2 regions of the Alkalibacillus flavidus genome follow, and region 2 is predicted to be linked to the other one. Evidence: riboswitches for the same ligand, from Rfam matches in the RefSeq annotation. Region 2 holds a riboswitch; the other holds the start of a gene.
The links. Region 2 has a riboswitch for cobalamin ahead of ABID56_RS08310 (ribonucleoside-diphosphate reductase subunit alpha). Riboswitches for the same ligand answer to the same signal wherever they lie in the genome.
Positions count from the first base shown of each region.

Region 1: linked by a shared signal. The riboswitch ahead of ABID56_RS10010 (ABC transporter substrate-binding protein) and the one ahead of ABID56_RS08310 (ribonucleoside-diphosphate reductase subunit alpha) in region 2 are both predicted to bind cobalamin.

Region 1 covers NZ_JBEPMX010000010.1:45,600-68,675, reverse strand. The annotation lists gene ABID56_RS10080 (heavy metal translocating P-type ATPase) at 1-216, shown strand, start outside; gene hisC (histidinol-phosphate transaminase) at 254-1,309, opposite strand; gene hisIE (bifunctional phosphoribosyl-AMP cyclohydrolase/phosphoribosyl-ATP diphosphatase HisIE) at 1,302-1,934, opposite strand; gene hisF (imidazole glycerol phosphate synthase subunit HisF) at 1,940-2,698, opposite strand; gene hisA (1-(5-phosphoribosyl)-5-[(5-phosphoribosylamino)methylideneamino]imidazole-4-carboxamide isomerase) at 2,692-3,411, opposite strand; gene hisH (imidazole glycerol phosphate synthase subunit HisH) at 3,408-4,013, opposite strand; gene hisB (imidazoleglycerol-phosphate dehydratase HisB) at 4,025-4,615, opposite strand; gene hisD (histidinol dehydrogenase) at 4,627-5,916, opposite strand; gene hisG (ATP phosphoribosyltransferase) at 5,906-6,559, opposite strand; gene hisZ (ATP phosphoribosyltransferase regulatory subunit) at 6,546-7,790, opposite strand; gene ABID56_RS10030 (histidinol-phosphatase HisJ family protein) at 7,917-8,702, shown strand; gene ABID56_RS10025 (DUF368 domain-containing protein) at 8,924-9,739, opposite strand; gene ABID56_RS10020 (ABC transporter ATP-binding protein) at 9,817-10,581, opposite strand; gene ABID56_RS10015 (FecCD family ABC transporter permease) at 10,592-11,632, opposite strand; gene ABID56_RS10010 (ABC transporter substrate-binding protein) at 11,659-12,678, opposite strand; cobalamin riboswitch at 12,815-12,998, opposite strand; gene ABID56_RS10005 (BMP family lipoprotein) at 13,156-14,103, shown strand; gene ABID56_RS10000 (methyl-accepting chemotaxis protein) at 14,123-15,772, shown strand; gene ABID56_RS09995 (helix-turn-helix domain-containing protein) at 15,906-17,150, shown strand; gene ABID56_RS09990 (enoyl-CoA hydratase) at 17,168-17,941, shown strand; gene ABID56_RS09985 (NADPH-dependent FMN reductase) at 18,393-18,956, opposite strand; gene ABID56_RS09980 (3D domain-containing protein) at 19,273-19,926, shown strand; gene ABID56_RS09975 (hypothetical protein) at 19,923-20,087, opposite strand; gene ABID56_RS09970 (organic hydroperoxide resistance protein) at 20,156-20,572, opposite strand; gene ABID56_RS09965 (EAL domain-containing protein) at 20,651-22,702, opposite strand; gene ABID56_RS09960 (lysophospholipid acyltransferase family protein) at 22,924-23,076, shown strand, end outside.
Region 2 covers NZ_JBEPMX010000007.1:141,801-149,090, reverse strand. The annotation lists tRNA gene ABID56_RS08375 (tRNA-Asn) at 1-34, shown strand, start outside; tRNA gene ABID56_RS08370 (tRNA-Ser) at 41-132, shown strand; tRNA gene ABID56_RS08365 (tRNA-Glu) at 143-214, shown strand; tRNA gene ABID56_RS08360 (tRNA-Val) at 224-299, shown strand; tRNA gene ABID56_RS08355 (tRNA-Met) at 403-479, shown strand; tRNA gene ABID56_RS08350 (tRNA-Asp) at 484-560, shown strand; tRNA gene ABID56_RS08345 (tRNA-Phe) at 598-673, shown strand; tRNA gene ABID56_RS08340 (tRNA-Tyr) at 681-766, shown strand; tRNA gene ABID56_RS08335 (tRNA-Trp) at 772-845, shown strand; tRNA gene ABID56_RS08330 (tRNA-His) at 850-925, shown strand; tRNA gene ABID56_RS08325 (tRNA-Gln) at 934-1,008, shown strand; tRNA gene ABID56_RS08320 (tRNA-Gly) at 1,012-1,086, shown strand; tRNA gene ABID56_RS08315 (tRNA-Cys) at 1,127-1,200, shown strand; cobalamin riboswitch at 1,418-1,613, shown strand; gene ABID56_RS08310 (ribonucleoside-diphosphate reductase subunit alpha) at 1,752-4,028, shown strand; gene ABID56_RS08305 (ribonucleotide-diphosphate reductase subunit beta) at 4,041-5,081, shown strand; tRNA gene ABID56_RS08300 (tRNA-Leu) at 5,159-5,241, shown strand; gene ABID56_RS08295 (cell wall hydrolase) at 5,322-5,762, opposite strand; gene ABID56_RS08290 (ArsR/SmtB family transcription factor) at 5,917-6,240, shown strand; gene ABID56_RS08285 (cation diffusion facilitator family transporter) at 6,266-7,198, shown strand; gene ABID56_RS08280 (ZIP family metal transporter) at 7,229-7,290, shown strand, end outside.

The DNA of each region.
Region 1 (23,076 bases), on a different contig from region 2:
GGAGATGATTTGTCGAATCTACCTTACACCGTGCGTTTAAGTCGTAAAACACTTAACATTATTAAACAAAATATTATCTTTGCATTGAGTACGAAAACATTAGCCTTACTTCTCGTCATCCCTGGTTGGCTCACGTTATGGATTGCGATATTAGCTGACATGGGCGCCACAATACTCGTCACATTAAATGCCTTACGATTAATGAATAACCGATAAACAACGCCGCGAGGTTGACGTGACCTCGCGGCGTTGTTTACACCATATTTTCTATGGCATCTATCAATTTTGTCATCTCATCATCCGTGCCGATCGAAATCCGAACGAAGCCAGTTAACCCTGGTTTATTAAAATATCGAATATAAATACCTTGTGCCTTCAATTCATTGTACAACACGTCTGCCTCAATCCCGACAGGTTGTACAAACAAAAAGTTCGCTTTCGAATTCGACACCCAAAAACCTAAACCTTTTAATCGTTCAGTCACCCAATCTCTTGTCACGACAATATCACTTAACACCTGGTCATAATATGCATCATCTGCTAAGGCCTCTTCTGCCCCAGCTAAAGACACGCGATTCATCGTATATGAATTAAATGAATTTTTAATTCGCTCTAAACCTTCGATCAAACCAGTGTGTCCAATCGCATAGCCGATACGCATACCAGCTAAAGCATGGGACTTCGATAACGTCTTGGTGACGAGTAGGTTCGGGTATTGCGTCGTTAATGCTACAGCCGACTCAGCCCCAAATTCGACGTACGCTTCATCGACTATCACCACTTGAGCTGGATTCGCTTGAACGATCGACTCTACATCACTTAATGATAACGCTAGCCCTGTCGGTGCGTTCGGATTAGGGAAAATGACACCTCCGACAGACTGCTTTAAGCCATCGACTTGAATAGATAAATCATCATTCAGCGGGACTTGCTCAAACGGAATATCATACAAATTAGCATACACTGGGTAAAAACTATACGTAATAGCCGGCATTTTAATCGTTTGATCAGGCTCGAAAAAGGCTTGAAACGCAAAGGCTAGCACCTCATCTGACCCGTTACCGACAAATACTTGATCTGATGTGACATGCTCACGTTCGGCTATAATCGCCTTAAGACGCTCAGCTGTCGGACTCGGATATTTCCGTAAATCACTCGTTATAGAGTCCTCCATCGCTTGAATCGCTTTTGGTGATGGCGGGTACGGATTTTCATTGGTATTTAACTTAATAATATCTGTCTCTGTCGGCTGCTCACCTGGAACATAAGGTTCAGCTTCTTGAACTGTCCGACTCCAAAACTTACTCATCCGAATCCCCTTTCATGCGTTCAGTTAATACGGCTTTAACGTCTTCAATCGTAAGACCTCGCATAGCCATTAACACGAGTGTGTGATAGATCAAATCTGCTATCTCCATCGATAAGTTTTCGTTATCTTTATTTTTCGCGCCAATAATGACTTCGCCAGACTCTTCACTAATCTTTTTCAAAACTTTATCGACGCCTTCATCAAATAAATAGTTTGTATAAGATCCTGACTTAGGGTTGTCACGACGGTCTTGAATCGACTCGAATACCTCTTGGATAATTTGGCGATCATAATGAGGTTTCTCGCCTAAGTCGACTTCACGATAAAAACAACTGTTTGCGCCGGTATGACATGCGGGACCGATTTGTTCTACTTTCACGAGCAATGCGTCTTGGTCGCAATCATAGTATAATTGTTTCACATGTTGCTCGTGACCAGATGTGGCTCCTTTTTGCCATAATTCATCACGACTACGGCTGTAAAACCACGTTCGTTTCGTTTCAATCGTTTTATTTAGCGATGTTTCGTTCATATAAGCAAGCATGAGGACCTCACCCGACGTTACATCTTGTACGATGGCGGGGACGAGTCCTTGCTCGTCGAATTGTATGTTTAACGATTCCATTGTGATCACCCTAACCTTATCGGAAGTTCATGGTTATATAAATAGTGTTTTAATTCGGTAATGTCGATTTCATTAAAGTGAAAAACAGAGGCGGCTAGCGCAGCATCAGCCTGACCTTGTGTTAATACATCAAGAAAGTGTTCGCTTTTGCCAGCTCCACCTGATGCGACGACAGGAATATTAACGCGCTCACTCAGCATCGCCATCACATCACTCCGGTAGCCTTCTTTCACACCATCTGTATCCATGACGTTTAACACGATCTCCCCGGCACCACGTTTTTCACCTTCTATCGCCCACTCTAACAAGGTACGGCCCGTATTCTCACGGCCACCTTTAACAAACACGTACCATTCACCGTTTTCTTCTTTCGCATCAATCGATAGCACGACACATTGATTACCGAAGCGAACAGACGCCTCATCAATTAACGACGGATTGTGAACAGCGGCACTATTAACGGATACTTTGTCCGCACCAGCATTTAATACAGCGCGAAAATCGTCAACCGAACGAATACCACCGCCGACCGTGAACGGGATGTGCACTTCTTCTGCGACGCGTTCGACAACGTCTAGAAAAATATTTCGTTTTTCGTGCGATGCCGTAATGTCATAAAAGACGAGTTCATCAGCACCTAATTCACTATAACGTTTACCAAGTTCAACTGGGTCTGCGACGTCTTGAATATCGGCAAATTTTTTCCCTTTCACGACGCGCCCATCTTGTACGTCTAAACATGGCACTATGCGTTTCGCTAACATGTTGAAGACTCCTTCATGATCGCTTCTAGCGTGACTTTGTTTTCGTATAAAGCTTTCCCAACGATTGCGCCGTACAATTTAATGTCGCTTAACGCGCGAATATCTTTAAGCGATGAAACGCCACCAGAGGCAATAACATTAAGGGCGGTTGCTTCATTCATTTCGTACAAAGCATCGACATTCGGTCCTTTCAACATGCCATCTTTCGCGATATCGGTATAAACGATCGTCTTCACACCATAAGACTGCATTTGGGTCGCAAAATCGACCGCTTCTAAGTCAGACGTTTCGAGCCAACCATCAGTCGCAACATAACCCTCGCGCGCATCAATCGAGACGACAATACGTTTACTGCCAAATTGTTTCACGGCATCTCGGGCAAAGGTAGGGTCTTTCACCGCTGCTGTTCCTAAGATGACACGTTCAACGCCTGCATCTAACAAAGATTGAATCCGGTCGAGGTCGCGGACGCCACCGCCGACTTGAACGGGGATCGATACATGATTCGCAATCGTTTCAATGACGCCGACATTTTCCGATGGGTCTCCTTTCGCAGCGTCTAAATCGACTAAATGCAAATAACTCGCACCCGCGTCTTCCCATTGCCTTGCCATCTCAAGCGGATCACCGTAAACTGTCTCGTCATTGTAATCGCCTTGCTTTAACCGAACACACTGTTTGTTGCGCAAATCGATCGCTGGAAAAATCCTCATCTCACCATCTCCCCGAAATTCTTTAATAACTGCATGCCGACACGCGAACTTTTTTCTGGGTGATATTGCATACCCATTACGTGATCACGTTTCACGGCTGATGTGAACGTATCACCATACGTTGTTTCATGCAAGATATCATTTTCGTCCTTAGCGCGTGCATAATACGAATGAACGAAATAGACATAATCACCATCTTGAACACGATCATTTAAGGGTGTTGTCTGTTTTAAACGTAATTGATTCCAGCCCATATGCGGCACTTTTTCACGACTTGAAAAACGAACAATCTCACCATCAATCAATCCTAAACCGTCATGTTCACCATGTTCATAGCTTTTATCAAATAACAATTGCATACCAAGGCATATACCTAGCAATGGCTTACCGTCATTCACTTGACTAACAATTTCATCAACAAACCCTTGCTCGCGTAGCCGTTTCATCGCTTCACCGAACGCACCGACACCGGGTAAAATGATGCCATCTGCTTGCGTGAGTTCACGCGGATTACCTGTTATATACGAATCGATGTTTAATAACGTTAGGGCATGCTTCACGTTTTTTAAATTACCTGCTCCGTAATCTATTATTGCAATCATAGCGTATCTCCTTATTCCGACAATGTCCCTTTTGTAGACGGTACACTGCCGTCGTCATCATGGACTGTGACAGCCTCTTTTAACACACGACCAAATCCTTTGAAAATTGATTCAATGATATGGTGGTTATTCGAACCATGCATTAACTTAATGTGTAACGTCACGCCTGCTTGATTCACAAACGCGCGGAAAAATTCTTCGACGAGTTCAGTATCAAATGTGCCGACTTTTTCGGATAATTCATCGACATCAAAGACTAAATATGGCCGATTAGATACGTCAATGGATACTAAGCTCAAGGCTTCATCCATCGGCGTAAAATCAGAAGCGTATCGTTTAATACCACGTTTGTCGCCAAGTGCTTCTTTAAAGGCTTGTCCTAAAACAATGCCGACGTCTTCAACTGTATGATGATCGTCAACATAAACGTCTCCATCTGCTTTTGCGGTGAGATCAAACGATCCGTGTGCCGCAAATAACGTCAGCATATGATCGAAAAAGCCAACACCTGTATCGACTTCGACTTCTTTTTTGCCATCGAGGACATATGATAACTCAATCGCTGTTTCACTCGTGTTACGCGTGATCATCGCTTGTCGCATGCTAAAACCTCCTACTTTTCATCAAACCGAATTCGAACGGCATCGCGGTGACCGTCTAATCCTTCTTCGCCTGCGAATTGTTCGACTTGTTGTCTCACTTGTTCCAATGCGTCATCTGTATAATAAATGACACTCGATTTTTTCATGAAATCATAGACGCCGAGTGGTGATGAGAATTTAGCCGTTCCATTCGTTGGTAATGTATGGTTTGGACCAGCAAAATAATCACCGAGCGGCTCTGGTGTATAATGGCCAAGAAAGATTGCGCCAGCATGTTTAACACTCGGCAACCATTCAAACGGATGAGAGATTTGCAACTCTAAATGCTCTGGTGCCCACGCATTCACAAATGTCATCGCCATTTCAAGGTCTGTTGTAACGTAAATAGCACCCTGATTCGTTACCGATTCTTGTAAAATCGCTTGACGGTCACGTGTTTTCATTTGCCTCTCCACTTCAGTTTGTATCGCTGAGGCTATCGCTTCACTCGTCGTGACGGCTACAGCTGAAGCTAGCTCGTCATGCTCCGCTTGTGCGAGCAAATCCGCTGCAACGTATGCCGGATTGGCTGTTTCATCTGCGACGACGCAAACTTCACTCGGCCCGGCAATCATATCAATCCCCACATCACCGAAGACGTATTTTTTCGCTCGAGCGACATACGCATTACCTGGGCCAACAATTTTATCAACTGGCGTAATCGATTCTGTCCCATACGCTAATGTCGCAATACCGTGCGCACCACCGATTTTAAGAATGCGACTCGCCCCTGCTAAATCAGCCCCGACTAACGTCATCGGATTAACCGTCCCATCTGGCTGAACAGGTGTCGTCACAGTAATGTCGCTCACTCCAGCAACGACAGCTGGCATAATATTCATAAGCACCGTCGACGGATAGGCTGCTTTACCGCCGGGCACATAAACGCCAATACGAACAATCGGTGTAACTTGTTGGCCTAACCAAACACCATCTGCATTGTGCGAATACCATGACGTCTCTTTTTGTTTCGCATGATACGTCTGAATGTTTTCTTTCGCTTCCGTTAAAACAGCCATCATGTCATCGCTAACGCGTGTATAGGCTTCTTCTATCTCTTGAGCTGAAACGACGACATTGTTTAAATCGACACCGTCCAACGATTTAATATAACCGCGAACCGCTTCGTCGCCATCGCGTCTAATCGTTTGAACAATCGACTTAACGCGTTCATCAATCACATCATACTGAACAGCGTCGCGATTTTTTCGATTGGTGACAATTTCAGCGATATCTTGTTCTTCAATCACATTAATCTTCATCCGTGACACGTCCTTTGTTATCGATAATAGCTTTTACTTGGTCAATGACGGGACGAATAGAGGTTCCTTTTGTTTTGAAGCTCGCTTTATTTACGACGAGTCTCGCACTAATCGACAGCATCGTTTCTAGCACATCGAGATTGTTTTCTTTCAGTGTATTCCCCGTTTCGACAATATCGACAATGACATCGCTTAACCCAACAAGCGGGGCAAGCTCAACCGACCCGTTTAATTTAATCGTTTCCACTTGGCGTCCTTGTGATTGGAAGTAGTCATTCGTAATTTTCGGGTATTTTGTTCCTATAGTTAACGGCTGGTAATCTGATAAATCAGTACCTGGCTTACCTGCCACCGCAAATTCGCAGCGCCCAAAGCCTAGATCGACCAGTTCAAACACATCAGCTCCCGCTTCAAGCAATGTATCTTTACCTGCAACACCCATGTCGGCAGCGCCGTTTTCGACGTAAGTGCCCACATCCATCGCTTTCACTAAAATTAACTCATACTGGCCATCATCACTTAAAAAAGTCAGTTTACGCGATTTCTCGTAATAAGACGAAAATGTAATGCCAATTTGTTCAAAAATCTCAAGACTAAGATCCGCTAAACGTCCTTTTGCTAAGGCGATTTTAATCGGTTCCATACGTTATGCCTACTTTCGTTAAGACTTGATCGATTGTTTCAAATGGTTGTTTGTCACCGTTGATATTGACCGTTTTAGAGACAATATCAATGATGATACTCGATTCATCAACAACATCATCTTCATAAGCAATCGAGGTGACAATTTGGTTTTGTCGCAATGACTGGGCCAAACTAAACGCCTCTTTTGTCGTCGTATGATTCGTCAAAATGACAGCTTGGTTTGGCTCTTCTAACTGCAATGTTTGCTGTTGTTTAACAATACGAAGCAAATCATCAATATAAACGCCGAAGCCAATGGCACTCGATTCTAAATTAAAGTAAGTCATCAACTGATCATAACGACCGCCTTGAATCACTGGTTTACCATACCCTTCAACATAACCTTGAAACATCACACCAGTATAGTAATTCAAATGATTGACTAAGCCTAAATCGATCGAAATATAGTCGGCATAACCTAGTTCGGTTAAATGCTCAACTAATCCTGTTAATTGATCGAGTGCTTTTGCCATTTGATCATTGATGGCAACCGACTTCGCATCTTTTAGCACGTGATTCGCTTCACCGAATAAATGCGGCAGCCGTAATAATGCCTGTTTTACTTCATCACTTACTTGCAATGACTCTAATAAATCGCTTAGTTCGTATTCATTTTTTGCTTCGAGTTTTGCTTGAATTAACGCCTCTGTCTCAGCATCTAATTGCGCTTCATCCATGAGTGCTCGGAAAAAACCTGCTTGACCTAGCTCGAGTTGAATATCACTCACTTCAATTTGTTTCAACGTATCAACGGCTAAAATCACCATTTCTATATCATTTAGTTCACGACCGTCATCAAACCACTCAACACCCACTTGTGAAAATGAGCGCGATGTTCGATCTGATTCGCCGCTTTCCATGCGAAAAATATTGGTGACATAGTACATTTTATTTAATAATGGCATGTCTGATTTAGCTTGAGATGCCATTCTAGCAATCGGTACTGTCGCATCTGGTCGTAGCACGAGGACTTTCCCATCCGTATCAATCAACTTGATCATCTGGTCATCATTCATCGTTCCTGGTATATTCATAAATAAATCATAGTATTCAAATGTTGGCGTTTGAATGGGTTGGCATCCATAATGATGGTAGAGTTGTTTTAACCGATCGATTATCGTTTGTTTTAACTCATACTCTTGCGCATACAAATCAGTTACCCCTTGTGGTAACGGTTGGTTTAATGCCATAATTTCCACCCTTTATCACTCTATTAGTTTATCACTTTATCAGAATAAAGTTTATGTTTTATATTTTAACGATTGCGTCGTGTCCTGTCAAGCTATTAAAATAAGACCGTTAGAAAGGATGATACCATGTTTGATAACCATATGCACTCTAATTTCTCTGCCGATTGTGACGCACCGATGGAAAGCATGATTGAGGCGGGTATCGCTCGCGGTGTTCAAGAATTGTCATTCACTGAACACATCGATTACGACTATCCTGACCCGTCGATTCACTTTGATGTCGACCTCGAACGTTATCATCAATCCATCCGTTCGATGCAACAACAATACGGCGACCAAATCACGATCCGTAAAGGGATAGAACTCGGGTTCCAACCCCATTTGACCGAACGATATCAACAACTACTGCAACAGCACTCATTTGATTTTGTCATTGGCTCAATGCATACGACAGACAACAAAGACTTACACTCTGGTCGACTATTTGAAGGCCAATCTTTAAACGACGCGTATGAAAAATATTATACCGAATTATTCGAATGTGCGAAGGCTTTCGATGGTTTTAGTATTTTGGGCCACATTGACTTAGTGACCCGTTATAAATACGAACCAGGTGTGTATCATTTTCATGATGTGATTGAAGAAATTTTTAAAGTGATCATTCCTCGTGGACAAGGAATTGAAATTAATACATCGGGCTATAAATATGGCATGGACCGCGTGCACCCAACGCGTGATATTTTGAAAATGTATTATGATATGGGCGGCGAGATTGTGACGGTTGGTTCTGACGCGCACAAACCAGAACGCGTCGGCGACCACATCGAATCAAGCTATGACCTACTGCGTGATATCGGATTCAAATACGTCACAACATTTGATCAGCTCAAACCGACTTTCCACCGTTTATAATCAAGAGTTGCTCAATTATGATCTAGAGTCACTCATTCCATAGAGAAAGTCGCTCAATTAAAACTTAACTCACTCTATTATAACGCAAAGCTGCTCAATTCATAGCCAGTCTCGCCCAATTCATAGCAAACACGCCCAAATAAATCGAAGAACGCACAATAACTTGTAATAAAAAAACTGAGTCACCCTACTTTTATAGTAGGATGACCCCGTTTTCTTCTTTATCCTTGATGCTCTAACTTCCCGAGCAACACAGCGACATAAATGCCGACACCAATAAGAGCAACACTTATAATATTTAATATAAAACTCGGCTGAAACCCTGGATACACCACGACAACAGATCCGACCACGAGTCCAATAATCAACGCATACATTTGATAAAAATAATGCGTTAAAAAATAACGTATAATTTTACTCATCACTAACAGACCGAATCCTATACCAAGCGCTAATGGAATCAAGCCTTGAATAATAACATCACCTAAAACGTACGTAAACGTCGGGTACATGCCGACAATAAGCAACAACATCGATCCGCTAATACCAGGCAAAATCATTGCCGAACTTGCCAGCCACCCTGATAAAAACAACAATACATACGTTCTAGCATCAAACGTTGTTATCGCATCGGATACGCCTTCTTGGAAAAACGCCATTGACGCGACAAGAATAGCTGCTAATACAAATAAACTATAATGCGTCGCCCCAAACGTCGACGATACATTCGCTTTCTTTAACAACATCGGAATAATCCCAATGATAAGACCGATAAATAAAAATTGAATTTGATTCGGATAATGTTCAAACAACCAATCAATCGCATTGGCAAGCGTAAACAACGCGAATAATACACCTACTCCTAATGGAATTAGAAAGGCAAAATGTTTCTTCCATTCGCGCGATAATACACCATTAATGGCTTCAATTAATCGTTGATAAATACCTAATACAACAGCGATCGTTCCACCGCTCACACCAGGGACAATATCACTAATTCCCATTAATATACCACGATATATATTACGCCATTCCATACATGTGTCATCTCCCATTCATAGCTACGTACTCTTGTCTATTCTATTATACATAACATGATTGACGGAAGATGCCTTTAGAGTAAAATTTGTGGAATATTTTTTGTCGGATGACGAACAATTTCAGGAGTCGTTTGGTAAACCGTCGCGAGCGTTTCCGTCGTCAAAATATCATCGCTCGTTCCTTCTTTCACGACTTCCCCTTTGTCCATCAAAATTAACCGGTCACAATACTGCGCTGCTAAATTCAAATCGTGCAATACCATTAAGACGGTTAAACCTGTCCGTTTTTGCCAATCTTGCACTAAGTTAAGCACTTCTGTTTGATACCCAATATCTAAATAAGACGTCGGCTCATCGAGTAATAATAAGTCCGGTTCTTGTACCATCGCTTTCGCAATCGCTACACGTTGGCGTTCACCACCACTAAGCGTATCGAGCATTTGATCTTGCATATTTGAAAGTCCTGTAATCGCTAAAACGTCTTGTACCCGCTTCATATCGTCGTCACTTTCACGCTGGAAAAATTTCAAATGCGGATAACGCCCCATCATGACCGCATTCAGCACTGAGATCGGGTAAGGCGACAACCCATCTTGCGTTAACACAGACACTCGTTGGGCCCGTTTTTTATGTGACCACCGTTTGATCGGCTGACCATCTAAACGCACCTGCCCGCCTGTTGTATCATACACACCTGAGATCAACTTCATTAACGTCGATTTACCTGCCCCATTCGGTCCGATTAAGCCGAAGCATTGCCCCTTCTCAACATCAAAAGAGACATCTGACACTAACGGTTGTGCATCGATCATTTTCGTAACATGTTGTAGCGATAACATAGACATCCTCCTAGAAATACTCCCGCTTCGCTTGGCGGAGTAAATAAATGAAAAACGGCGCGCCTAAAAAGGCTGTAATGACACCTAACGGCAACTCACGCGGTGCTAAAACCACCCGAGCCAACGTATCTGCCCCGACAAGGAAAATCGCACCACCAACGAGTGATAGAGGCAAAATCAATCGGTAATCCGACCCAACGATGAGCCGAATCATATGCGGGACGACTAAGCCGACAAAACCGATTGCCCCCGAGACGGATACAGCCGCTCCGGTCATAAGCGATGCTAAAATCAATAATATGAAACGCGTCCGTTCGACAGACACCCCTGAATGGTGGGCCACCTCTTCGCCTAAACCGAGCATATTTAACTCACGTGTGAAAAATAACGATATGATGACTGTTACAGCCATGACAGGTAACACAACCGCTGTATAACTCCAGTCCGTTAACGTTAAACTACCCATCATCCAAAACACAATCGTCTGTAGTTTTTCGTTTGCTAAAGCCATGACTAATGACAAGCATGCCCCGAGGAAAGATTGAACAACTACACCTGCTAATATAATGGTTTCCATGCGAACTTTTTGCCCAATGCGAGCAATCATATAAACAATCATTAATGTGACAAAGCCAAACACAAACGCGACAACAGGCAACGTGAATTGACCGAGCCACATCAACTGCAGGCCAAACACAAACGTTATAGCGGCACCAAATGAAGCGCCCGAAGACACCCCTAAAATAAACGGATCCGCTAACGGATTACGTAAAACCCCTTGATAAAGCGCACCTGCAAGCGCTAATGCTGCTCCAACAAGAGCTGCTAGCAAAATCCGCGGCATACGTAAATCGACGACAATCGTTTCAGTGGCATCCGACCATGTTCCGTTTATGAAGCCATTCACAATAGGCACGCGCGATAAAATCACTTGCCAGACAGTTGTGAATGATATATTGGCAGAACCGAGTGAGATCGATAGACTCATTAATACAGCGAGCCCTAGCAGCAAACCGATTAATGAAAGCCATAACGTTTTGTGTTTCGTCATGTGTAACATCCATTCAATTTAAAAAATTAATTCATTTCGTTCGGATAAAGTATTCGTGCCAATTCTTCTAAACCATCAACCAAACGCGGACCAGGTCGAGATAATAAGTTGTTTTTCATGTCATAAATCGCTTCTTCTTGCACCGCTGTAATCGTATCCCAACCGTCACGGTTCATGATCTTCTCGTGTGCATTTTCTGTCGTTTCACCGTAAGTTGTTATGATAACATCTGGGTTCTGTTCAATGATCACTTCCTCACTCACTTGGGGCCAACCTTCTTGATCACCGATAATGTTAAGCCCACCAGCAAGCGTTAAAATTTCGTGTAAAAACGACCCTTGTGCACCAGAAAATAACTGGGGTCCAACCTCGACCCAAACACGCTTCCGCTCTTCTTCTGGAATGTCGCTAACCGCATCTTTCACATCACTGACGCGTGATCGCATATCACTGACGATGTCCTTAGCCTGATCCATATGACCTGTTGCTTGACCGACCATCTCAATATCACGGTACACTGCATCTAAGCTTTGCGAACCAATGACTAATACATTTAATCCTGCATCACGCATCGCGTCGATATCATCGGCATTTTGTACGTCAGCGACGACTAAATCTGGTTCTAAGCTCACGATTTTTTCAATATTTAAGTTCATATCTCCTACTGTTTCAACGTCGTTCACTTCTTTTGGATAATCGGCCCATTGTGACACACCATCAACAGCATCACCAGCTCCAACGGCATATACAATTTCTGTTGCGCTCGGAATAACAGATACGATCGACTCAGGTTTTTCTTCGATCGTTATCTCTTGATCTGTTCGGTCGGTGATCGTCACAGGAAATGTCGATTCTGATTCTTCACTTGCTTCGCTGTTGTCGTCGTCGTTTTCATCTGAAGTGTTCTCTTCAGATTCTTGTTGTTCCGTATTGTCTGTACTAGTTGTGTCATCTGTGGATTCTTCACCATTTTGGCAAGCTGTTAACCCGACAACTAGCACGAGTAAGACGATTAATACCCATTGCTTCATTTTACCTAACATCATCTTAACCTCTTCCTTTCTGTATTAAAAAATGCGCTTATTTCCTCCGTGAGTTTAGAGAAAACAAGCGCATCATGGCTTTCAAACTATATATGAATCGTTTGATTGATATATAGCGTTTCCTTTAACCCCGAAGGAAATCAGCTAAAATATATAGGCAGGTCTCCTGGCTCAGGATCGAAGCGTCTAACCCCTTCCCGTCATTTGACAGTGGCATGGTCAGTAGCTCCCCTACACAGTGGCGGGACCGCGCCGGATTCGCACCGGACTTCCCTATTAAGTAAACAACAATTGTCATTTACACCTACATATTCTATTGATTATTTTGTCACTTTTAATCTTAAGCTTAAACGATCAGAACGTCAAATGAATTTTATTTTTTCCAACTTTAACCTTTAAATTTATCGAGAAATATAAGATAATATCTTAGTAAGAATTACCGATAAATTTCGACATTTATTTTAAATTAGGAGGTTTTCTATGAAGTTTTATAAAATGACCGCCCTGCTTGTTTTCATCCTGATTATAATGGCGGCATGTTCTTCAAATAATGAGAATATAGACTCAAGCGACGATACGCTGTCAGCTGGGCTTCTCGTCACAGAAAGTGGTATTGGTGATAATGCGTTTAGTGACTTAGCTTTCCAAGGGTTAACCCAAGCGCGCGATGAGTTAGGTGTTGTTTTCGATTACCGGGAACCACTTGATCAAGATTATGAAGCAAAATTACAAGAATTAATCGATCAAGACCACGATGTAATTTTCGGGTTAAGTTTTACAACAGCTCCTGCGATTGAAGCGAAAGCGGAAGAGTATCCCGATCAACAATTCGTCATGATCGATGCAGTAATTGACCTACCAAATGTCACATCTATCACCTTTAAAGAAGACGAAGGAAGCCACTTAGTCGGATTGATTGCTGGTATGCGTACTGAAAGCGACACGGTCGGTTTCATCGGCGGTGTGGAAAGTGATGTTATCCAGCGATTTGAGAACGGCTTTAAAGAAGGTGTTCGCGAAGCCAACCCTGATACAGAGATTTTAACTGAGTATGCTGGGTCTTTTGATGATGACCAACTCGGTGCAGATATTGCGGCTGATATGATTGATGAAGGTGCTGATTACATATTCCCATCTGCCGGTTTCACGGGTACAGGAGCACTACAAGAAGCACAAAGCCAAGGTATCTATGCTTTCGGTGTGGATACCGACCAATATACGATTGCTGAAGATGCTGTTGTTACATCCATGGTTAAAAACGTGAACGTCGCGATTTATGATGTCATGGAACAACTAGCTAATGGGGAGACACTCGAAGGTAATCACCGCGAATTAGGTTTAGATCAAGACGGTGTCGGCTTAGCCCCAATCCGCGTCATTGAACTGACTGATCAACAACAACAAACGTTAGACGATGCACGAAATTAAACGAGGAAGGAGTCTTTAAATGTCAATTAAAAAACGATTATATATTATGACACTGACGCCTTTAATTTTAAGTTTGTTGATCGTGTCATATGTCGCATACGAAATGATGAACTTACAGGCGTCATCACAAGATGATATTGATGTATTACTAGAGAGTAAAGAGATTTATGCGCAATTCCATGCGACAGAACAAGCACTCACAACCTATTTCTACAGTCCGTCTACCGCGACGAAACAAGAAGCTGAATTACAGCTAGAACAGACAGAAGAGATGGCTCAAGGTATTACTGAGTTAGTTAAAACAGACGAACAAGAACGTTGGGCGACCCAAGCGCAAGAAAAGTATAATGATTGGCAAGAACTAACTGTACAAGCTTTAGAAAGTGAAGATATGAATGAAGTTCAACGCCAAGCATTGCGTACAGCAGGACTTGTTAACGATGCTTACATGCTAGAACGCGCAAGTAACAATTGGTACGACAACAATACACAAGAGCAACAAAACTTGATTGCTGGTGTTTTAACAGCTATTTTAATCGCTAGTATCGTACTCGTCATATTCACGTTACTCTTAACATTACGTTTGTCGAATCGTATCGCCAATCCGTTAAGATCATTATCTAGTCAAGCACAAGAAGCAGCATCTGGTAAACTATCACTAGACATTGAAGTTGACGAAAAAGAAAAAGACGAAATCGGCCAATTAAAACGATCATTCAAGACAATGATCAACAACTTAAAAGACACCGTCGAGTCGATTCATTCGATTAATCGTCGCGTCGATGAATTTAGTACCCAACTAAATGACGAAATCAAGAGTTTAACAGAAGGTAGCGAACAAGTCGCTAGCTCGACAGATGAATTAGCTCAAGGTAGTCAATCGATCTCGAATGACGTCCAAGATGCGGTCACGCTCGTCGAAAAAATGCAACACGATTTTGAAGCCAACGCCGAAGAAAGCGATAAAGCGAATGAGGAAAGCACGCATGCTCAACAAGCGGTCCAAGACGGCCACGAAGCACTCGTATCGCAAAAGACGATCATGGAACGCAACCAAACAGCCATGTCCGAAGTCCGTCAGTCGGTTGAACAGTTCACTCACTATACAGAACAAATCGAGCAAGCTGTTGCACTCGTTAACGACATCGCTGAACAGACGAATTTACTCGCCTTAAACGCAGCGATTGAAGCAGCTCGTGCTGGCGAACACGGTAAAGGTTTCGCAGTTGTTGCCGACGAAGTCCGTAAGCTTGCTGACCAATCAACGTCTGCAACGGATGATATTAAACAAATGGTCGATCAAATCCGCGTAGGCGTCGATCAAATCAATAACCAAACAGAAGAAACAACACGACTAAGCGAACAACAAGTGGATGCTGTGAACACATCAGAAAACTCATTTAACAATATTGCTGACCATGTGGGACAAATTTACGATCGCCTGGAACGCCTATCCGCCAATATGGATGAGTCACGCAAACAATCTGAACAAATTACAGCCACGATGGAAAGCATTAGCTCTGTCACTGAAGAAACAGCTGCCGGCACTGAAGAAATTTCAGCATCAGCAAGCGAACAACAAAATGCCTTCCAAAAACTACAACAAGAAGCCGAAAAGCTCGAGGCTATGATCGAAGAACTAAACGAAAAAACATCACATTTCCATTAATGAATCAATCCCTTTCGATTCCAGACGATGAATCGAAAGGGATTTTTTACAGCCTGACTAATTTTGATTACAATAAGGTTACCAATAATCGCCAACAACCAATGATGTTTAAGAAACGAATGAGGTGAATGCTATGTTTAATACGAGTTCTTTTATACAATATCATCGAACGAAACAAGGGTTATCACAAAAACAATTAGCGACAGGTATCTGTTCGATCTCGTATTTAAGTAAGATCGAAAATAAAATCATCGAACCCAGTCAATCCGTTTTTGAATCTCTTTGCGAACGACTCGGCATTCCCGCTCATTCAATTGAATCCGCTTCAGGTAGTGATATTGAGGACGATATCGAAACACTTTATAAACTCATTACAAAGAAAAATTTCACTGAAGCTCACGATTTATATGAAACGATTCAAGCAACTCTATCTCCCTTTCATCACGACGATGTACAACACTTTTTTAAGCTCATCGAACTCTATTACTTAATTGAAACGAAGAGTGATCGCGTCACGAACTATGCTATTGATAACTTATTCAACATTCAATCGAGCTTTCAAAACAAAAAACGCTACTACTTCTACAAAATTATCGGCATTTATTATATTCATTTAGCGTACCCGCACCAAGCGATTGTACACTTTATCGAAGCCGAAAACGTTCTCGATGAATACGGGTTAAATGACCCCGACTTATATTATTTAATCGCGGCGACATATACTCGACTTTATGAACCGTCACGTAGTAATCATTACTGCCAAATCGCTAAAGAACAATTTATTAACACTTTCTTATACCCTAAGATTACTGATTGTTATATTTTGTTCGGTATCAATTACACCTTGTTACAAGCTTTCGATATCGCCGAGCACTATTTCTTTCAAGTCCTTAATTCCAGACCGATGATGGACTCTGAACGCGTCACAGCAAATCTCCAATACAATATCGCATACCTTTATATCGAAAAAGAAGACTGGGATAAAGCTCTTACCTATCTAACATCAGCTTATGAAGGTTTTAACACGTCATATGAAAAACTACGATGTTTGCAACTTTTCGCAAAAATTCACTATCATTTGCAGGAATACGACACAGCCATATCGTATATTAACCAAGGGGAGACATTGAGCCAACAAATCGGCGACCAAAAAATCCGGTGTTTACTTTGGATGTTAACCCACGAAATCAACCAAACTGTTGCAACTAATACTTTTCTTCTAGAAGCGAAGCAACAATGGATTCCCTATTTAGTGCAACGTGGGGAAAACCGAACGCTTAAAGAATTGTACATATTAATGGCTGAATCATTAATGGCGCAACAAAACCACCGTGATGCGATAACGTATTATGAAAAAATATTAAAGCTTGGAATATAATTAAAGCGAGGGATTTTATGTCTAATTTAGTATTATTACACGAAGAAGATGGCGTCACCACAATCACCTTAAACCGACCTGAACAAGTTAATGCTTTGAATGAAGAAATGTTAAATGTGCTGGCTACCAAATTGAAAGAAGCAAGTGAAAACGACTCGAAAATAATCGTTTTACAAGGGAATGGGAAAGCGTTTTCAGCTGGTGGCGATTTGAACATGATTGCAAGTGCTGATAACGACAATGCTTTTAGTGACATCATGAACATAATAGAACAAATCGTTCTAACGTTATACCAAATGCCGAAAATCACGATCGCCGCCTTAAACGGATCGGCGGCTGGTTTAGGCCTAAGTTTGGCATTAGGTTGCGACTACGTCTTAGCGAAATCTGATGCGAAAATTGCGATGAACTTCATCGGAATCGGGCTGATCCCAGATGGCGCTGGACATTTCATGATGCAACAACGCGTCGGCACCGTCCGAGCGAAACATTTAATTTGGGAAGGTAAAAAGCTAGAAGCTAATGAAGCGAAAGGAATTGGGTTAATCGATTTTGTCATTACGTCTGATTTGGACCAATCGGTTAAACAATATACGGATAAACTCAAGAACTCACCTATTCTCGCGATGATTCAAACGAAAACGATTTATCACCAACAACAGCTTGACGAATTGAAGTCTATTTTAGCAGCAGAAACGACTGCACAAACAGCCATGCGAAAAACAAACGACCACCATGAAGGCGTCGATGCTTTCCTAAACAAAAGACAGCCTGACTTTAAGTGGGAATAACAACACTAGAAATGCTTAATCAAATCCATTATTAAAGTACGTTGTTGATTGTGTGATCCGTTTACGGTGGACGCTTTCCGACGACCCGGATGGTCTAGTGTCGACGTTGGCCACAAAAGCGGATTTCATAAGCTTCCTTGACTAATTCTGCGCCGAGTACTCGCAGGCGCAGGACGTGACCGTTTTTAGTCGACCGCGGGCACGGCTCGAGCCAGGCAACATCATCGAGTAAGCTACCTTGTAACTTGCACCGAGAAAGCCTACTTCGAAGCGTTGCTAGAAGACACAGGTGCATCTCTCGGGGTCTCGAGACGCGTGCTGTTCCCGCAGGCGTCTACGTGTTTTGATTCTGCTTCATTAGTGCTTAACTATTACGATGTTCAAACATTCGTCTTTTGTAAAATCGAATCTACTTCTGTCCAAGCCTCCTAAAGTAAGAAACAATATGGTGTTATGAGTATAAGTGATCGCCTTTTTTAATAGCTTGACTCATCGGTAAATAATGCGAAAAAACGCGTGCCAATTCATAAATACGGTGTTTAACGTCTTCATCTATTAAAACATTGGTATGGGAAAACTGCGACGAGTCTGTATACACATAATTCGGTGTGATTAAGCATCTGAAATAATCGAAAATTGGCTTCAATTGATTTTCAATGACTAAATGATGCTGCACCGTGCCGCCATTAGCCATCAGTGCGACTGGTTTATAGCGCATCGCTTGCGGCGAAACAAGATCGAGTGCGTTTTTTAATGCGCCTGGTATAGACCCTTGAAATATAGGGGTCGCGATAATGAAACCATCAGCCTTCTCTAATTGATGGATAAGCGTTTGCGTTTCTTCACCATATTCTTCAACGGCTCGACCATCTGCAAACTCTATTTGGTATTGATCTAAATGAATATGTTCCACTTCAATTTCATGCGATATATTTTTCAAATGATGTTCAGCTTCTTCTAACAACACCTTCGTCTTAGATCCCACCATTGTCCCGTTTAATAGCGCGACTTTCATCATGTAACCTCCCTAACGATCAACATCTTTCATAGTGATTTTCTCTCTATCAAACACGGAGTTTAACCTTTGTTATACCATTGACACTTACTCTATTTTAACCCTTGCTTATACGCTTTTCAAATTTATCATAATTGTACCGTTTATCAGTCTGTTTAAAATTTTGAGATTCTTTTCAAGCTTGTCATGAAACTGTTACACACTTGCCCAAGCATTGAGATTGACCTGTTATGTGTAACTGTTATACTAGCCCTCGGGCTTTGAAAAAAGAACCATAGTCCTATTGCGAGTTTGTTTAATTTACGGAGGTATGTACATGAATAAAACTATTTTACTAATGATTGGCGCAGCCATTCTGATCGCCATTCTGTTAGTGGCTTTTGATTCAGATATAAAGAAGGCAAACACACACGAAGATATGTCAACAGATAAATCAGAGTCAGTTATTAACAATGAATACCAAGCGATTTCAACAGAGTTAACAGCAAAGAAATCGATCGACGTCATTAAGCCACAACCAGAACCAAAAACAGCAGTAGCAAGCCAACAATCTAGTAGCTCAAATGACACAAGCAATCAATCAAGTGAACACAACACCAATCAATCTAGCAATAATCAATCTAATAATAATGAGCAATCTGGTGATGTTCAACAAGTAAGCGAATCAGAAGGCGCGAAGGAAATGATGTATATGGAGGCAACAGCTTACACCGCTTATTGTGATGGTTGTAGCGGCACGACGTATACAGGGATTGATTTAAGAGCCAATCCTAATCAAAAAGTGATTGCTGTTGACCCTAACGTTATTCCATTAGGCGCGACAGTTTGGGTTGAAGGTTATGGCACAGCTGTAGCTGGAGACATTGGTGGTGACATTAAAGGCAATCGGATTGATGTCTTCATTCCAAGTGAAGACGAAGCATTTCGATTTGGCCGCCGCCAAGTTCAAGTAAAAATTCTTGAATACTAATATTGAAGCCAGTTAAGTTCGGTACTTAACTGGTTTTTTTGTTGGTGCACCAACATTGTTTGATTCAACTTTTCGTTTACTTGAGCCACATTCCATATTGCTTGAATCACTTTTTGTAGCGCTTGATTCAAATGAACAAAGTGTTGAATCAACTTCTTCATTCGTTGCATCAAACGCACAAAAAAAACAGCAACGGCCAAATCGCCGTTGCTGTTTTTTAACTCGGTTATTATTTAACCACTGCTTCTAACTCAACTTCAATGTTGCCACGCGTTGCTTTAGAATATGGGCACACTTTGTGAGCTTCTTGCATCAATTCGTCTGCTTCATCTTGTGATACACCGCTGATTTCAGAAATAAGTTTCACGCCAACTTTAAAGCCACCGTCCGCTTCATCTTTCATGAAGCTAACTTCGCCGTGAGTTGTTGAATCAATGTCTTTCTTTTGATTTTTCGCGACTAAGTTAAGCGCACCATCATAGCAAGCTGCATAACCTGCTGCAAATAATTGTTCAGGGTTTGTCCCTGTCTCATCTGTATTTTCAGTTGGCATGACAACGTTTAAGTCAATCACACCATCTTCAGATGTAACATGACCTCCGCGGCCGCCTTTAGCTGTAGCTTTTGTTGTAAATAAATGACTCATGTTTAACCACTCCTTTATATTGAAAGTCTATTGTTTGCTATACCCATTTTCGTCCTTATTCATGCATAATTTATTATATTAATTTAATATTTTTTCGTTGTACGAGGTATCCCAACTTATTAATTCGTCAGATGACATTGGCTTACCGAAATAAAATCCTTGAATTTCGTCAGCAGATGTTTGGCCAATAATATTGAGTTCTTCTTCATTTTCAACCCCTTCAACGACAACACCTAATGATAGCGTCGAACCTAAGTTAATCACATCCGCTAGAAACTGCTGTGCTAAAGAATCTTCTACTATGCCATCTAAAAATGATTTATCGATCTTCATTTTGTCGATCGGCAGTTTTCTTAAGTACGTAAGCGATGAAAAGCCTGTACCAAAGTCATCTAACGCGATCGTCGCTCCGAGTTCGCGTAAGCTTTTCACTGTCATTAATGCGATCTTTTCATCATCAATAATACTTGATTCGGTAATTTCAAATTCTAATAAGCTCGGGTCGACTTGGTAGCGATTAATTATATTTTCAACATCGACAACAAACGTATCTTCAGTCAAAGTCCGGTTCGATAAATTAATCGCGACTTTTCCAACATTAAAACCTGCTACCTGCCATTCTTTAATTTGCTTACACACATGCTCAATCAACCATATCGTAATCGGATGAATCTCGCCTGTTTTTTCGGCAACTGGTATGAATTGGTTCGGGGGTATAAAACCGAGCTGGTCATCGTTCCAACGTATGAGTGCCTCAACGCCGACGAAATCATGGTGTATATTCGATATTTTCGGTTGATATTTCACTACAAACTCCTCATCGTATTCGATTAAACGGAGACGTTCAATGAGTTTATCACGTAAACCTTCTTTATGGGTTTTGTCTTTAAACATGGCGTAATCATTAATTAATTCTTCACCATGCATATTGATCACTGCATAGGCTTGGTCGATAAGTTCAATAGTCTGTTTCGCTGTCTTCGGCTTAGCTGCTAAGGCGACACTAATATTTAAGCCTGCCATATTTTCACTTTGACATAAATGAATTAAGTCACTTGAGAAATGTTGCATCTTCTTCACAATCGAATATTCGTTAACGACGATACCAATTTTCTGATTACTAATACGATAGACCAAAAACTCGCGTCGTGAAAAATGTTTCCGGTACGCTTGTTTCACTAATTCAACGAGGATTTTGATCGTTTCATCGCCCTGTTGGTAACTATATTTATTATTAATCGTGTCTAAATCATGTAAATGCACAATCGCAAGGCCCACTTCATTCATACTCTTATACTGAGCGATTTGTTGATTGAACACTTTTCGATTGGGCAAATTCGTTAATGGATCATACAACTCTAAGCGACGCTTCAATTGACGATCAAAAATGGTGCTAAACATCGAAAACAACACAATCCCTAATATACCCATGGTAATGCTCGCAATTAATATGCCCATCGGTCCTTTGGCTTCGTACTTTCCTACAAGGGACTCATTCATTTCGAAGGTCGTAGCATACATACCTGTGTAGTGCATGCTTGAAACACCTAAACCAAGTAATATAGCGATAATCATCTTACTCCAAAAAGGCATCTTATCTGGCTGGTTAATTAATATTAACAACGCAATAAACGCTATGACAATCGCAACTAACACAGATAATATTACAAAACCAGCATGGTACTGCATCGTTGCATTAGCGACGACCATCGCTTCCATGCCAGTAAAATGCATCGTAGCAATTCCTATTCCGATCAGCATCGAAGCTAGTACAATATGTCTGAATTTGCGTTTACGGTAATAGACCATCCAGAAGGCAATCAACAATGCGATAACAGCAGGAGCGACCGACAAAATCGTGATCGCTGTATCATACGTCATTGGAACGTTTAATTGATAAGCACTCATGCCTATAAAGTGCATTGACCAAATGCCAACACCCATTGTTAAGGAAGCCAATCCAATCCAAAAATACGGATGAATTAACCCACTGTGATAAAGTCGTTCGTTTAATGACAACGCCGCATACGCAGCGATAATAGCAATAACGATTGATAAACTAACTAAAAACAAATCATATGTCCCTTTAACGGTGACAGTCATGATTAGATGAAAGTCCATAACATCCATATGATTTCCCCACTCTCGAACATGACGTATAACATCATTTTAATACATATATGACAAAATGACTATCAATATATCAGAATTATCGTCGTAAAATGACATATTCCTACAACTTTTCGTTACTCTATCAATATCTATGTATAAAATATCTATCCATATCCATTAAAACCAACTTCAAATCTGCTACAATATGTATAATGATTTTTAATTGGAGGCACAACTTCATGAGCATCGAACGAAAACCGAATCCAATCATGAAAAATATATTAATCCAACCGATTAAATGGTTCTTAAACAAACGTTCATCCATTCATGTCGAACGAAATGATACTATCGGCTTAAAACCACCTTACCTCGTTGTATCTAATCATGTGAAC
Region 2 (7,290 bases):
TTGGTCGCAGGTTCGAATCCTGCCGCTGGAGCCATTTATTGGAGAGCTGTCCGAGTGGTCGAAGGAGCACGATTGGAAATCGTGTAGGCCGCTACCGCGGTCTCGAGGGTTCGAATCCCTCGCTCTCCGCCATTAAGCACACGGCCCGTTGGTCAAGTGGTTAAGACACCGCCCTTTCACGGCGGTAACACGGGTTCGAATCCCGTACGGGTCATTTTTGATCGGAGGATTAGCTCAGTTGGGAGAGCACTTGCCTTACAAGCAAGGGGTCGGTGGTTCGAGCCCGCCATCCTCCACCATTTAAAATTATTGGTTGACTTTCAACTTAATAAAAAGTACACTAATAAACGTGTCATGTTTAGTTTTCACTGGGATCCATAACAATGGATTAACAGTCAATATCGCGGGGTGGAGCAGTCTGGTAGCTCGTCGGGCTCATAACCCGGAGGTCGTAGGTTCAAATCCTACCCCCGCAACCAAATTGGTCCGGTAGTTCAGATGGTTAGAATGCCTGCCTGTCACGCAGGAGGTCGCGGGTTCGAGTCCCGTCCGGACCGCCATTTTAAAAATGAATAATCGCAAGTGTTATCATTCATTGGCTCGGTAGCTCAGTCGGTAGAGCAACGGACTGAAAATCCGTGTGTCGGCGGTTCGATTCCGTCCCGAGCCACCATTTGTTTGGAGGGGTAGCGAAGTTGGCCAAACGCGGCGGACTGTAAATCCGCTCTCTCAGAGTTCGGCGGTTCGAATCCGTCCCCCTCCACCACTTTTAGGGGTATAGTTTAATGGTAAAACGAAGGTCTCCAAAACCTTTGATGTGGGTTCGATTCCTACTACCCCTGCCATATGGCGGTCGTGGCGAAGAGGTTAACGCACCGGATTGTGGCTCCGGCATTCGAGGGTTCGAATCCCTCCGGTCGCCCCATTTGATATTGGGCCATCGCCAAGCGGTAAGGCAACGGCTTTTGGTGCCGTCATGCGTAGGTTCGAATCCTACTGGCCCAGCCACTTGCGGAAGTAGTTCAGCGGTAGAACACCACCTTGCCAAGGTGGGGGTCGCGGGTTCGAATCCCGTCTTCCGCTCCATTTTTTTAATTCTAGACTTCTCAAAATACCAGCTATCGATGGCGGCATAGCCAAGTGGTAAGGCAGAGGTCTGCAAAACCTTTATCACCGGTTCGAATCCGGTTGCCGCCTCCATATCTCATTTCAAATTGATTACATAAGCCAAGTTGGTAGACGTTACGTTTATCAACTTTTTTTGTTTTATAGTCCGCTGTTTTCCCGTCTCTATTGCTATCTATCGACGTTCTCTACAGTCCATCATGATATTTTTTCATACATTCACTCTTGCTATATTAATTATTTTCTATTACACTCAATATATAGTTGTTTTGTTACAACTTAAAACTACATATTGTATTCAGCTTATGCGGATGCCTTTGATAGGCTTAATAGGGAATTTGGTGCAAGTCCAAAACTGCCCCCGCAACTGTAAGCGTGGATGAAATGGGAATGACCACTTTATAAGATGAGTTAGAGCTACTTATAAGGGAAGGCCCAGAGTAAAAAGAAGCGTAAGTCAGGAGACCTGTCTGTATGAGCCGAGTTACATTGTCTTCGGGGTGAAAGAGAATGGAACGACAGCGGTGATTACAGGTAGGTAACAACTCTACCATTGTCATATAAGTCGTTTTATTCGCTTTCAACCTCGTTGGAAGCGAATTTTTTTGTATTAGGGAGGTTTCTACATGTCGATGGTGACGAATGTAAGTACAGTCGTTTTAAATGGTGATGATCAAAGTGCTTTTTCAGAAAAGCGACTTCGCCAGTTTATTCACGATGTGACGGAAGGTTATGAGCATTTAGATGTCTTGTCGTTTGAAGAAAAAGTGATGATGACGATGACTCAAAAAGGCGAAGTAACAACACATCAAATTACGAATGAATTATTGTTGCGAGGTTTAGACCATATTAGCCCTCAAGAACCTGATTGGACGTACGTATGCGCAAGAATTTACTTGCGTCAAATGTATCAACAAGCAGCATATAATCGACAATACGAGTCAAATGAACGTTATGGATCGTATTATGAACTGCAACAATTACTTAGCAACAAGGGGATTTATAGTTTTGATATATTAGATCATTACTCGAAAGAAGAACTGGACGAAGCGAGTTCTTGGATCGTATCTGAACGCGATGAAGCGTTTACCTACATTGGACTTAGAACATTAGCCGATCGTTATTTAGCGACAGATCATGATGGACACGTCTATGAATTGCCTCAAGAACGATTTCTAACCATTGCGTTAACGTTAATGATGCATGAGCCACAATCCAAACGCATGGAGCTAGCAAAGGAAGCATATTGGGCGTTAAGTAACCTTTATATGACGGTTGCAACGCCAACACTTGCCAATGCGGGTAAATCGTATGGGCAATTGTCGAGCTGTTTTATCGAGACAGTCGATGATAGCTTACAAGGGATTTATGATTCAAATACAGATATTGCGAACTTATCGAAAAATGGGGGCGGCATCGGCGTTTACCTTGGCAAGATTCGTTCACATGGCAGTTCGATTAAGGGATTTAAAGGTGTTTCGAGCGGTGTAATGCCGTGGATGAAGCAATTGAACAATACGGCTGTCAGTGTGGATCAACTCGGCCAACGTCAGGGGGCTATAGCGGTTTATTTAGATATTTGGCATCGAGATATTTTTAAGTTTTTGGATGCGAAATTAAATAACGGCGACGAACGTCAACGGACGCATGATCTGTTTACAGGAGTGACGCTACCGGACCTTTTCATGGAGAAAGTGGAAGCCCGTGACGATTGGTATTTGTTTGATCCACATGAAGTAAGAGAGGTAATGGGTTTTAGTTTAGAAGATTATTATGATGAAAAGCTGGGATCTGGGGCGTTTAGAGAGAAATACGAAGCATGTGTGAACCATCCTGAATTGACGAAAGAAACTGTGCCCGCGATTGATGTAATGAAACGAATAATGGTCAGTCAGCTTGAGACGGGGACGCCTTATATGTTTTATCGTGATGAGGCAAATCGGCAAAATCCCAACCATCACACCGGTATGATTTATTGTTCAAATCTTTGTACTGAAATTATGCAAAACCAAAGCGCGACAACAGTTGATGAGCAGTATACCGAAGACGGTAAAATTGTCGTGACGAAATCGCCTGGGGACTTCGTGGTTTGCAATTTATCGAGTATCAATTTAGGCAAAGCGGTTCCTGCAGAAGTTCTTGAGCGTCTGATTCCGATTCAAGTCCGCATGTTAGATAATGTGATTGATTTAAACCATATTCCAGTGTTACAAGCACAAATGACGAATCAAAACTATCGTGCCGTCGGATTAGGGACATTTGGGTATCATCATTTGTTAGCCTTAAACGAGATCGCATGGGAGTCTGAAGAGGCAATACAATTCGCAGATGAGTTATATGAACAGATTGCTTATTTAACGATTCAAGCGAGTATGAAGTTGGCGCAAGAAAAAGGCGCTTATCCGTTGTTTAAGGGGTCGAAATGGGATGATGGAAGCTATTTTGATGATAAAGGCTATACGAGTGAAGTATGGCAAAGGTTGAAACAAGACGTGCAGTCATATGGCCTTAGAAATGGCTATTTAATGGCTGTCGCACCGAATTCTAGTACGAGCATTATTGCAGGGAGCACGGCGAGTATCGATCCAATATTTAAGAAATTTTATTCTGAGGAAAAGAAGGATTATAAAATTCCGGTCACAGCACCAGACTTAAATCCTAAAACGTTTTGGTATTATAAATCGGCTTACGATATCGATCATCAATGGACGATTGAACAAAATGCAAAGCGTCAACGCCATATTGACCAAGCTATTTCCTTTAACTTTTATGTCCGAAATACGATTAAAGCGAAAGAATTGCTCGATTTGCATTTATCGGCTTGGAAGTCAGGTTTTAAAACGACGTACTATACGCGCTCAACGTCTTCAGATATTGACGATTGCGTAAGTTGTGAGTCATAAAGGAGGTTAATCATGGAACAGACAATGCGAGAACGCCAATTATATGATTTGAATGCGCCTAATCAATCGACAGGTATTATTAACGGTGAAAGTTCAAATGTTCTTAACTGGGATGATGTCCGGTTCAAATGGGCCTATCCGATGTATAAAAATATGCTCGCTAACTTCTGGACGCCGTTTGAAATCAACATGTCGAACGATCAGAAACAGTGGGCTGAATTAACGGAAGACGAACGCGAATCGTTTAAAAAGATCATCGGCTTATTAGCGTTTTTAGATTCAGTACAAACGGATTATTCGGCAAAAGTAGCCGATTATTTAACCGACTCGAGTCTGGCAGCACTGATGCAAGTGTTATCCTTTCAAGAAGTTGTTCATAACCAGTCTTATTCGTATGTCTTGTCATCTCTCGTTGATAAACAAGAGCAAGATGCTATTTTCGAATATTGGAAGCATGATGAGGTGTTAATGGAACGGAATCAGTTTATTGCTGATGGGTATGAACGGTTTGTGAAAGAAAAATCACCGCAAGCTTTCATAGAATCGGTCGTGTATGATGTCGTGTTAGAAGGCTTGTTTTTCTATGCAGGATTTGCGTTTTTCTACAACTTAGCCCGTAATCAGAAGATGGTGTCAACGAGCACGATGATTAACTATATTAATCGCGATGAACTATTGCACGTGAATTTGTTTGCTCATATCTTTAAAGAAACGTTGAATGAGAATCCTGAATTGAATACAGATGAGAATCTGCAATTCGTGACAGATACATTTCGCGAGGCGACAGCACTAGAAGTGAAATGGGGCGAACATATCATTGGTAATAAAATTGATGGGATCAATATGAATGAGTTAGAACAATACATTCAATACACAGCGAATAAACGGTGTAAGTTAATGGGGGCACCTATCCCATTTCCAGACGTCCAAGACAATCCGCTTAAATGGATTAAGGCCTATAAAGATGCCGACGAAGGTAAGTCCGATTTCTTCGAGCAGAAATCGCGTCAATATACGAAAGTGTCGGATGATAACGGATTTGATGAATTGTAAATTTGAGTGGCATAGTATCTTGACAAACAAGCCATTTCGTCATATTATGGTTAATGCACGTGAAAAAACGTGTCCATGCCGGTGTGGCGGAATTGGCAGACGCGCGTGACTCAAAATCACGTTCCCTCGTGGAGTGCCGGTTCGAGCCCGGCCACCGGTACTATAATTCAAATAAAACCCACAAATGTTGAGCAATCAATATTTGTGGGTTTTATTTTTTGATTAGAGCTAAAGTAACGGTCAATACCGATAAGCACTATCACACGTACTAGCCTGTGGTTCATAATAACAATGTTCTTTATAACGTCCGGTAAGGGGTTGGCTGAACCATGTTGGAGGGCATTCATCATACGGATTAAAATACCAAAGCGCGTACTTTGCAGGTTGTTGTCTCCAATACTTCACAACTTGTCGGGCTAATCGTTTTTCTGTTTCTCGTGCTCGTTGATAAAATAAATTTCCTTCTTGCACAGCTTCAAAAGAATAATTTCCGCCTTGAATTTGAAAGATTACGTCACGTATAGAGCTTAATCCTTCAAAGTCCAAACAATTCGCTCGTGCTCGGTTGACGATGACGTTCCCTACCATTAACATACCTAGTCGACCTTCACCGACGGCTTCCGCACGAATCATTCTTGCAATTAAATCGATGTCACTCTCGGTATATGCGACTCTCGCCACGGTTATCACCTCATAACTATTTTATGAAAACAACTGACGTCAATGAATGTTTTATAAACTTTATGAAATCACACGCTATTTGACACAGAAGCGCTTTCTTTATTAATATATGAATATATATTAATATAATCATATTCAGAAGGGGTGTATCCCTATGAGTGATGAGCAACATATGAAGATGCATCATGAATCTTTAGATAACGAGACGCTTTTTGTTGTGTCACAAACGTTCAAAGCGCTTGGTGACCCTACGCGTATTCAGATACTTCATTTACTATTTCATGATGAATATTCGGTGAATGGGATCGCTCAAGCCTTAGACTTAAGACAATCAACAGTCTCTCACCAGCTCCGATTTTTGAAAAACTTACGCTTAGTTAAATATCGTCGAGACGGTACAACACTATATTATTCGCATGATGACGAACATGTGATGAAAATGTTAGAGCAAACGATCGAACACGCTCGTCATAGTTAACATTGTAGAATTTGGAGGTATTAAGATGGGGCATGATCATGGACATGACCATACACACGGTGCGAATAAAAAAGCACTGTTTATTAGTTTTTTAATTACGAGTGGTTTTATGATTATCGAAGCAATTGGTGGTTTTTTGACAAATAGTCTTGCCTTATTATCGGATGCGGGTCATATGTTGAGTGATTCAGTCTCACTTGGTGTTGGCTTACTCGCATTTACGCTTGGTGAAAAAGTGGCGGACTATAGTAAAACATTCGGTTATAAACGGTTTGAAATATTAGCGGCTGTGTTTAATGGTGTCACGTTAGTATTCATTGCGCTTTATATTTTTTATGAAGCGTATCAACGTTTTATTGATCCACCTGAAGTCGCTTCGATCGGAATGCTTGTGATTGCGATTATTGGTTTTGCGGTTAATGTGTTAGTCGCTTGGATCTTGATGCGCCAGGGTGATACAGAAGACAATTTAAATTTAAGAGCTGCTTTCCTCCATGTTTTAGGTGATTTACTCGGTTCAGTTGGAGCGATTGTAGCAGCATTACTTATTATGTTCTTCCAATGGGGGTGGGCTGACCCGCTAGCGAGTGTCATCGTCGCTAGTTTAGTTTTAATTAGTGGCGTAAGGGTATCGAGAGAATCGGTTCACGTCTTAATGGAAGGTAAACCAAAGAATGTAGATTTAGACGAAGTTGTTCAAAGTATAACGAGTATCGATGGTGTCCAAAGTATTCATGATTTACACGTATGGAGTATAACGAGTGGTCAAAATGCGTTGTCATGTCATGCTGTTGTAGAAGATGATTTAACCGTGAGTGAATGCCAATCGCTGCTACGAGGAATTGAACATGAACTGGAACATCAAAAAATAGGTCACGTGACCATTCAGTTAGAAAATGACGATCATCCGCATGACGATTCCTTAATGTGTCAATTGGATACAGAAAGTCATCATTAAATGTTGAAGTCGATTTGGAGTGGATAACATATGATTGATATCTTTATATCGTTAAGCCCTGTGATGCAAGCATTACTCGCGACGTTATTTAC